One region of the Bacillus sp. FSL K6-6540 genome, then DNA from elsewhere that is predicted to be linked to it. Evidence: predicted binding sites of a transcription regulator. Region 1 holds the regulator's gene; each other region holds the start of a gene.

Evidence for each region. The regulator LexA, encoded in region 1, represses DNA repair genes until DNA is damaged. The targets are predictions, from matches to a motif close to CGAACATATGTTCG.
Region 2: dinB (damage-inducible protein DinB) is a predicted target of LexA. The motif match lies at 1,309-1,322, and genes of this name have one in related genera.
Region 3: MHH82_RS27150 (SPL family radical SAM protein) is a predicted target of LexA. The motif match lies at 1,927-1,940, and genes of this name have one in related genera.

The regions. Positions count from the first base shown of each region.
Region 1 is NZ_JBBOXH010000001.1:2,732,721-2,736,003, reverse strand. It holds gene MHH82_RS12260 (DUF896 domain-containing protein) at 107-313, opposite strand; gene MHH82_RS12255 (LysM peptidoglycan-binding domain-containing protein) at 604-975, opposite strand; gene lexA (transcriptional repressor LexA) at 1,151-1,777, shown strand; gene MHH82_RS12245 (hypothetical protein) at 1,846-2,652, opposite strand; gene MHH82_RS12240 (RNA polymerase sigma factor) at 2,645-3,181, opposite strand.
Region 2 is NZ_JBBOXH010000002.1:1,442,451-1,445,733, forward strand. It holds gene MHH82_RS39800 (amino acid permease) at 1-577, opposite strand, end outside; gene dinB (damage-inducible protein DinB) at 749-1,267, opposite strand; gene MHH82_RS39810 (MarR family transcriptional regulator) at 1,436-1,894, shown strand; gene MHH82_RS39815 (MMPL family transporter) at 1,891-3,283, shown strand, end outside.
Region 3 is NZ_JBBOXH010000001.1:6,059,458-6,062,740, reverse strand. It holds gene MHH82_RS27165 (YitT family protein) at 1-11, shown strand, start outside; gene MHH82_RS27160 (serine hydrolase domain-containing protein) at 71-1,141, opposite strand; gene MHH82_RS27155 (TetR/AcrR family transcriptional regulator) at 1,186-1,767, opposite strand; gene MHH82_RS27150 (SPL family radical SAM protein) at 1,996-3,069, shown strand; gene ligD (non-homologous end-joining DNA ligase) at 3,052-3,283, opposite strand, start outside.

The DNA of each region.
Region 1 (3,283 bases):
GGTAACCGTAATCGATTATCCGAATGGCCGGTACCCCAAGTAGTATTATGCTATCCTTCGATCTGTTCACGGATCCTCTAAATATATATCCTTGAACGGTTATCGACTAGTGCTTTAATCGCGGGCCGCCTTTTTGTTCGTTTTCATCAACCCATTCAATCGATTCCAGCTGTTGTCTAAAGTTACTGCGAATATTGTTAAGGTATATTTCCCGAAGCTCGGCCCGTTCTTTGAGCTCCTCCTCGGTCAGCCCTTCATTCTTCTTCTTTCTTGCTAATACATTGATGCGTTCTACCAAAGTATCGATGTCCATGACTTCTCCTCCAATTTCGATATCATGTATAACTTAAACATGTGAAAAAGAGCTTGTCAAGGCAACTGAGCCCTTGCAAACTCTTCTCAGAACAAATAGGAATATATGATGCGCATAAACGAATACCGTCTATGGGGAGGAAATCTATAGTTATCTATTGTAAACGCGCTATTACGCGTAAATGATTCAATCTGACAAGCAGAATATGATGTGTCATTAAACAGGAAGTAACCAGCCGTATGTGGTGATTATATGGAGTATGAATGCCTATTGGTTGAAGCAACGTCAAATCACCAAACCGGCAATGACAGCACTTCCCCAGCCTGTATGTCCGGACCCTTCAATCCGTTCATTCTTCGTATGCTATCCAGATATACGCGTGTATCCATATCCGCAGGTTTGTGAAGGGAAGCAATTCGCCACAAGCTATCGCCATATTGAACGATCACCTGCTTCTCTCCAGTCGGCTTCTCTGTCCCACCGGCAAAAACGGAATATGCACCTGTCCAAAAGATGGCCACAATTAGCAGGGTGAACAACAGTTTATTCAAAGGGATCGAAGCTATCTTCGATTTCAAGTAAATGCCCCAATTCTTCGATGATTGTTCTGTTACCACCGGAACGTTCTCATAAATGCTGCGGTATGTACTGTATTTCAACATGGAATCATCATCTCCCAAACAAGTGTTCTCTTATGGATTCATCTTAACACGAACACTTGTTTGATTCAATACCCAAAAGAACATTTGTTCTATTTTATTTTAGAACTTATGTTTGTACGAACGGTAGTTCTATGTTATAATTTTCCCAAACGTTACTAAATGGGGTTGATACGGCATGTCGAAAATATCCAGCCGCCAGCTGGCGATCTTAGAGTTTATCCGCAACGAAGTTCGTAGCAAGGGTTACCCGCCTTCTGTCCGGGAAATCGGCGAGGCTGTCGGACTAGCTTCCAGTTCTACGGTCCATGGTCATCTGGACCGTTTGGAGAAGAAAGGCCTGATCCGCCGTGACCCTACGAAACCAAGAGCGATCGAGCTGCTTGGCCAAGAAGAATCCGAGAGCGCGAATCTGTTTACGCACACCATAGCCAGAGTGCCTGTCGTCGGGAAAGTCACAGCAGGCGTGCCGATTACGGCCATGGAGAACATTGAAGACTATTTCCCGCTCCCTCAGCATTACGTGGGCGACGATAAAGTGTTCATGTTGTCCGTAGTCGGCGACAGTATGATTGAAGCCGGTATTCACAGCGGTGACTACGTCATCGTTCGCCAGCAGCAAACCGCGGACAATGGTGACATTGTCGTTGCAATGACAGAAGAAGATGAAGCAACCGTGAAGACCTTCTATAAGGAGAAGGATCATGTACGATTGCAGCCGGAGAATCCTACCTATGAGCCGCTGCGCTTGAACCATGTTACGATTCTCGGGAAAGTGATCGGTCTCTTCAGGGACGTACACTAATTCCATAGAATTATGAATAAGAGGTTACCTTCCTTATTTGGATGGTAACCTCTTTTTTAGGACATGCACTAGAACGTTCCGGTCTTACGCAACACTAGAACCAACGCATTTTGCCTAAGATCTAATTGATACATTCTTTCAGAAACATAATCCGGCGAACCTTCGCCTCCCGGTCCCTCCGTAGACTGCAGAACAAGCTTATTCTCCTTCACCTCGGGAGCCGTACCTGGTCTATAATACGAAAAGTAGGATACCAAGGACTCATCCTGAAATCGAAGCTGCACGGCATTACCCGTTTCATGCTCTACGGCGAACGCATAGATTTGTATGCCATGACAGTCCCTATATTGCGGTGCCAGTATAAATACATCGGCATCTTGAAACGGCAAGCGAATCATATCAACTGGAGCAGATGTCGGTTGAATAAATGTAAGCCCCTCCAGCGTAGTGACTTCATTTGTAACTTGGTTAGTACTATACTGCACGCTGTAGTTTCCGGTAAACGACCGATCCGTTTCGATACCGAAGCAGCTCGGTGCACCCAATGTCGTTATTTTTTCCTGTCCAACTGCAATAACGTTTAACCGTCCTTCATCCGTTACGCCTTGTGCCCGGATTGTCTCCTCCTTAGTAGGGGGCATAGTCCCTGCTCTCTGTTGTTCGTCCCTGCCATAAGGCAATTGAAAGGCAAATAAAATAATCAGAAGCATGAACCCGCCAGCTAATCCAACTTGTAAGTACTTTCGACGTTTAGGTTTGCTGTCGGTGAAAATCACGGACCTATGCACGTTTTTTTTCATTTCGGAAGTGAACTTTTCATCTGTAAAGGGAGCTTTTTTCGCCCGGTTGTACCAGCCTGGTTTATCCTCATTCATCGTTCTTCTCCTTCATTAGGTTTTGCACTCTTTTCCTGGCCCGATGCAATCTTGATTTTACGGTGCCTGTCGCAATATGAAGCAGCTCCGCAATCTCATGCATCGGCATTTCATAGTATAGGTCCAGGACCAATACTTCCCTAAGCTTGCTCGGCAAAGTCATAATTATTGCCCATATTTCATCCGTATACTGCTCGTCCAAATATTCCGCTTCCGCTGACTGGCTTGATGAACTGACGATAAGCTTGTCTTTAAGGATGACTTTCCGAAAGAAAAAAGCCTGTTTGTACCGGAACGCCGTATGTCGCGTGATCGTTAGCAGCCACGTTTTCAGCGTCGCCTGACCGCGAAAGGTATGTATGCCGTAATAGGCCTTAATAAAGGCTTCTTGTGCAATATCGTCTGCCAAGGCATGCTGTTTGGTCAAAAAATACGCATAATTCCACACATCGTTTCCATATTCATTCATGATTTTATCCAGCGTCTGGCTGTCCATGACCGTCATCTGCTTTAAGTATTCGAGCTCCAACCGATTCACCTCATCTAATTAGAGTCATGGAAGCGAGCAAAGGTTCCTTTTTTCGTAAAATAAAAAAGAATCTCCCGTAGGTAAGGGAAGATTCTTTATGGA
Region 2 (3,283 bases), on a different contig from region 1:
TGAAGCTGGACACTCCTGAGCTAGTGGAAAAGCCTTTGAAAATCATCACAAGGCCAATGACGATTAACGCCAAAATGGCAATGACTTTAATCAAAGCAAACCAAAATTCTAATTCTCCAAAAAGCTTGACTGTCGCTAGGTTCATAATCAGTAAAATAATAAGAGCGATCAAGCCGGGCACCCATTGCGGCACACCCGGGAGCCAATATTGAGTGTAGAGCCCGACTGCTGTCAGATCAGCCATCGCAATGGAAATCCAGCAGAACCAATATGTCCAGCCGGTGATAAATGCTGCCATATCGCCTAGGTAGTCTTGTACAAAATCCACAAAAGAGTGATAGTTCAAGTTTGATAACAGCAGTTCACCCAGCGATCTCATAATTAAAAAGCAAATGATCCCTGTGATCATATAAGCAAATAAAATCGAAGGTCCGGCAAAATGAATCGATTTGCCCGAGCCGAGAAATAAGCCTGTCCCAATGGCTCCGCCGATGGCGATGAGCTGGATATGCCTGTTTTTCAAGCCTCTCTGCAACGTTTGCTGATTTATATTGTCTTTCGTCATGTCGTCTGTCACTTTATGTGTTCCTCCATTGAAAATTGTTTATTGAGTCAGCAATCTATTTTTAATGATTATTATAACACTAAAATTTCTATCTTTTTTACTAAAAAAGGATTGATGAAAAGAATTTTAATGTGATTTGGACTATTTCCCGAAAAAAGCGGCTCCATTTAGGGAGCCGCTTTTTTATGCTTTTTCAGTTTTTTTCATAAACAGGTAGAGCCCGTAATCTGTCGGTGCGGATGCGTAGCCTGCCTGCCGCAGCATTGCTGTGATATTGCCGCGGTGGTATGTCCCGTGGTTGACAACGTGGGGAAGCAGTTCGGAAACAGTTGTTTCCATGATTCCGCTTGAGGGATTTTGAATCTGGAGTGGCTTATTGAGCTGTTCTTTTTGCTGTAAAAATAGTATATAGCGCTCGGATAACCTCAGAAAAAGGTCTTCCATTTCCTCTATTTCTTTAGCCTCTGTCTGTTCTTTAAGCTGTTCAGCTAAAGCCAAAGCATCGCTCAAGTTTTTGCCGGAAAACACTTCAATCCAGCCGAGATCAGAAAGATAAACATGAGACAATACATGGGATATTGACGGAAACACGCTTTGAATTTCTTGATGGTATACCTCTTTTGGAAGCTCTTTTAATCGGTTGAATATTTGTTGATTGGCCCAGACGTTATATTCATACAATTTGAATGCAAAATCTGACATGTTAAAATTCCCCCTTTCGTGTGTATAGCTTCTATTATACACGAACGTGCGTTCTTATGTAGAGTGCTCGTGAATAAAATTTGTTGACATATATAGTTTAGGGGAATAAACTAATTGACATTGAACATAAAGTTTAGCGGGGTAAACTATAATGAGGAGGGGAAGATATTGAATGAACAAAAGCTATGTCAGGCGATAAACCTGTTTGTGGAAGTCCTGCTTGAAGGGACAGAATTTGTGCATCGTGAAATCAATCAGGATGTCTTCAAGCATATCTCAAGGGAACAGGCAGACCTGTTGAAAATTTTAAAAGTCAAGGGCCCAACATCTCCCGGCAGCCTGGCCATGTACCAAAATGTACATAAGAGCGCGATCTCTAACAGACTGAAAAAGCTGCTCGAAAAGGGATTGGTTCAATGGGGCGACTGTCCGGAAAAAAGTGATAGGCGCTCTAAGCTTATTAACATTACACCCAGTGGTGAACACATACTAGAAGAATTAGATTCTGCCATCTTTAACGCGCTCAAACCGCTGATCGATGATATAGATGAGGAACACTTACATTCCATCATCGAGATATTCACCATTTTAAAAAGCAAATTTAAAGGAGGAGATTCTGCCGAATGAGAGCAATCATCAAATTCAAGTGGGCAATTGCAGCCATAGTATTAGCACTTACCGTCGTTTTGAGTTTGTTTTCTCCGAACTTAACGGAGCTGGCCAATCAAAAGGGGCAGGCCCAGCTTCCCGCTGATGCTGTTTCAGAAAGGGCAAACGCCATTTTAAAACAAGCGGGAGAAGACAATAATTCGATCAGTGTTGTCTTTACATTAGACAACGCTTTAAAGAAAGAAACAGAGAATCAGCTCCGGATAATGATCGATAAAATCAAAAAGATCGACGGTGTAGAAGAGGTAACATCTCCTCTGTCAGCGGAAAAAGAAGTCAAAGACCAGTTGATGTCGAAAGACAAGAAAACCGTTCTCATGCCTGTCACGATTACAGGTTCTGATAAAAAGGCGGAAAAAATTGCGGACGAGATTTATCAAATCGTTCCTGATGATTTGACGGCATATATTACGGGAGCTTCCCTTATCAACCAGGATTTCGCTCACAGCTCAGAGGAAGGGCTTAAGAAAACGGAAGTGATCACAGTCTGCCTGATCATCGGTTTACTGTTGATCGTGTTCCGATCTGTTGTGACGCCTTTTATCCCGATTGTGGTTGTCGGTTTTTCTTATCTGATCAGTCAATCCATACTGGGCATCCTTGTATACAATGTTGATTTTCCAATCTCGACGTTTACGCAAACCTTCTTAGTCGCGATCCTGTTCGGCATTGGAACAGATTACTGCATACTGCTTCTTACACGATTCCGTGAAGAATTGGCAAACGGGCATGATAAAAAAGAAGCGGCGCTTATCGCTTACCGCACAGGGGGAAAAACCTTATTTATCAGCGGATTCGCGGTATTAATCGGATTTTCCGCCTTAGGATTTGCGAAGTTTGCGATTTTCCAATCCGCAGTAGGGGTAGCAGTCGGTGTGGGAATTTTAATGATCATCCTCTACACACTGCTGCCATTATTTATGGTGACGCTGGGTGAAAAATTATTCTGGCCTTCTAAGAAAGTGCTGTCACACAGTGATAACAAACTATGGGCGTTTCTCGGCAGACACTCCGTTGCGCGTCCGTTTCTGTTCATTGTCATCACGGTGGTGATTACGCTTCCGTTCATCTTGACCTATGATGACCAGATTTCATTCGACTCAACTGCGGAAATCAGCAGCGATTATAAATCTATAAAAGCTCTCGAGGCCATTAAGGATGGATTCGGGGAAGGAAAAGCGTTCCCGATCAATGTTGTCGTAAAAGGAGACAAAGATCTTACAACAGCTGATACAATTCCCTATCTAGGAAATATCAGCAAAGCGATCGAGAAAGTTGATCATGTTGACTCTGTGATGACCATTACGCAGCCGACTGGTGAAAAAATCAAAGATTTATATATTGATA
Region 3 (3,283 bases), 3.3 Mb from region 1:
CAATCCATTAATACAATCATTTCAGGCTCCACCCGGTGCGAGAGTTAGCGCGGGTGGAGCCATTTTTTGTTTAAAGAGTATCGGCTTGCAGGCGCAGCGCCTTCTTCTCGCGCACATAATGACGAATGATTCGCGACATGGCCTGGACGGCGGCGGATTGACCGACGGCCTGGTTCACGGTTCCGGTGAAATAGAGGCCCGACTCCGGGTGATGGAAGGCAAATGCCCCGGATTGGCCCCAGTGGCCGATGAGTCCGCGTCCCAGACTGAAAGGAGATAGCGGCTGTCTTGAAATGCCGATGCCATAGAAGAAGGGGCCGGGAGCAAACAGGAAGTTCCACTGCCTCTGGAGCTCCCTCAAATCACCCAGCGGAAACAAATCCCCGTTAAAAAAGGATCGCAAAAACGTCATCGTTTCCCTTGCCGTGGAGACGATCCCGCCCTCCGCACCGACTGATGCCATATACAAGGGAAGGTCCAGTCGCTTCTGCTTGTAATGGAACGGAACGGGGGACGCATCCTCCGGGTCATGATAAAAATAGGTTTGCGTCAGCTTGAGCTTGTCGAAGATGTATTCCTGGAATACGGCCTGAATGGATTCGCCCTTGATATTCTCGATGATTTGGCCAAGCAGCCGATAGTTGGTGTCGGAATATTGGGCTTTTTTCTGCTGTCCCGGTTTGAATTTAGGCGTTTTCCTTTTGGCCGCGGCCAGGACTTGGTCCAGGCTCCAAGCTCGATCCTTCCCGGCGATCAGATTCGAGAAGACGGTTCCCGAGAAATAGTCCGGGATGCCGGACGTATTGGACATCAAATGCTGAACGGTGATTTCTTCGCCGTAATCCCGGTTCTTAAACCTGTGGAGCCCGGTCATAATCTCTTCGGGCAGGTGCTTGCCAATGGGATCATGGAGCTCGAGCCGCCGCTCGGCGCGTAATTTCAAGAGTACGGCAGTCACGTACAACTTGGTCACGCTGGCAATGAAATAGCGGGCGTCAGGCTGCATATCACCTCCGCTGCCGACTATGGACAATGACCGCTCCTGGTCCTCGACGCACATCACTGTGCTAAACACATTTCTTTTATTGGCGATTTGAGTCACACATGCATCCAGAACCGCTTGCTTCAGGATTGTTCCCATTGCCGTTCTACCTCCCATGAATCGTAATTTTTCTTTCCTTCAGTTTAGATTCCGTTTCCCTCATGTTTCCGGGCACGCGCAGCACGTATGAACGCTTCAGCGGCTTCGTCCATCATATTCATCATCTGCTCGTCATCCACGTTCTTCGTGAACAGATCGTTTGCCACCATGACGCAGAGACCTGTCTGAAACACCTGCATGTTCAATAAAATAGATTGCAGCTCCTGATCCGAAAATCCCGCGAGCTCCGGATCCTGCCTCATCAATCCGATAACTTCGTCCAGTTGTTCCGGCGTATTCTTCATATGGGGATTGTCTTTCATCATGAGGTCCCGATAAAGCACGGGATATTCCTTGGCAAAGCGGAGACTTGCCATGCCGATATCCCGGAACGGCTGTCCGGATTGCTGCTCCATGATCATTCCTCTGGCCACATGGAAGGCTCTTTCGACGACCTGCTGAAGCAGTTCCTGGACGTCGTTGAAATTGACATAGATCGGCGCGATGGAGCTGCCGAGACGTTCGGCTACTTTTCGGATCGTAATGGACTCGATGCCATCCGTTTTGGCAATGTCGAATGCGGCTAGCACGATATCTTGTTTGGTAAACTTCGTTTTTGGTGCCATGATGTCTACAGCTCCTTAGGTTATTCATATGTAGAACGATCAATATATATCACTTGATATATATTGATTATAAAGAGTAATTGGACCGATTTCAATCCGGTCATCATGAAGCATTCATGGAATCAGGATTTGTAAATCCAGTAAAAACCACTTATAATAGGAACATATGTTTGTTAAAATAAAGAATAATGATATAGAGCATGGCAGATCCAGGGAGGAGGAAACGGAATGGCTCGTACGCAATATGAACGCATAACCACCAAGCAAACATTAAACCGAGTGAAGGAAGAGCGGATGCCCTTCGATTGGTCCATCAATCCGTATCGAGGTTGCGGACATGGCTGCAGCTTTTGCTATGCCCGCGCATTTCAATCGTTTATCGGGATGGGAGCGGAAGACGAGTTCCAGCACCATATTTTTATGAAGTCGAATGCGGCGGAAGCGCTGGAGAAGCAGCTGTCGAGCGCGGCGAGGAAGTTTAACTATGATATTGAAGCGATGCGGAGATCGATCGGACAGGTGACGATCGGAACGGCAACCGACCCGTACCAGCCGATCGAGGGCAAGGAGACCCTTACGCGGGAATGTCTGAAGCTGCTCGCTAAATACCGCATTTCTACCAGCATTACGACGCGTTCTCCGCTCGTATTGAGGGATTTGGATATCTTGACCCGGATGGAGAACGTGTCCGTCAACATAAGTCTCAACACGCTGAGCGGGGACGTCATCCGGAAGCTGGAGCCGGCATCGCCTCATCCGGAGGCCAGGCTTGATGCGATCCACAGATTATCGGCTGCTGGCATTAGAACAGGCTTGTTTGTGGCGCCTGTGCTGCCCTTTTTGACGGACGAGGAGCCGGAACTGAAGGAGCTCTTGTCCCAGGCAAAGGAAAGAGGCGTTTCCTTTGCGATGATCTCCTTGCTGAGACTGTCGCGCGACGTGAAGAAATGGTACCTCGAAACGCTGAAACACCACTTCCCCGAGGTGGTTCAATCCTACCGCGAGTTATATGGGCAAGGCGCTTATGCGGAAGAGCATTACGTTCGTTCCGTCAAGGCGATGGCGTCCAGGCTGTTGAACGAATATGGGCTGAGCGGATTGACCATGGGGGCACCTGCTGCCGTCAACCGGTCCGGACCGATTGCAGCCTCGGAGAACGATACATCGGATGAAGGTACCAACGATCACCCTGCGAGGGAATGGGCTGCTCCTGTACGTCCAAGGAAGCTTCCTCAACCGGCGGCCCCGGTTTCCGGAGAGGAGCTTACTCCTGCTGTTGAGCAGCTATCCTTTCCTTTTTGACGCTGCCTTACCCTTTGGCTTCAGATGCCGGATGACATTCTCGATCGGTTGGGGCGGCAGGGTCTGCAGCAGGTCGCCCTTTTCCCTCAGCCGTTCTTCGATGTTCAGCAGGTGAAACTCCGTGGGAGAAACGTCCTGGCGGACTTCGTCCCACGTGAGCGGCGTGGAGACGGTCCCGAGCCGCCGAGCCCGCGGGGTGTAAGGAGCGGCGAGC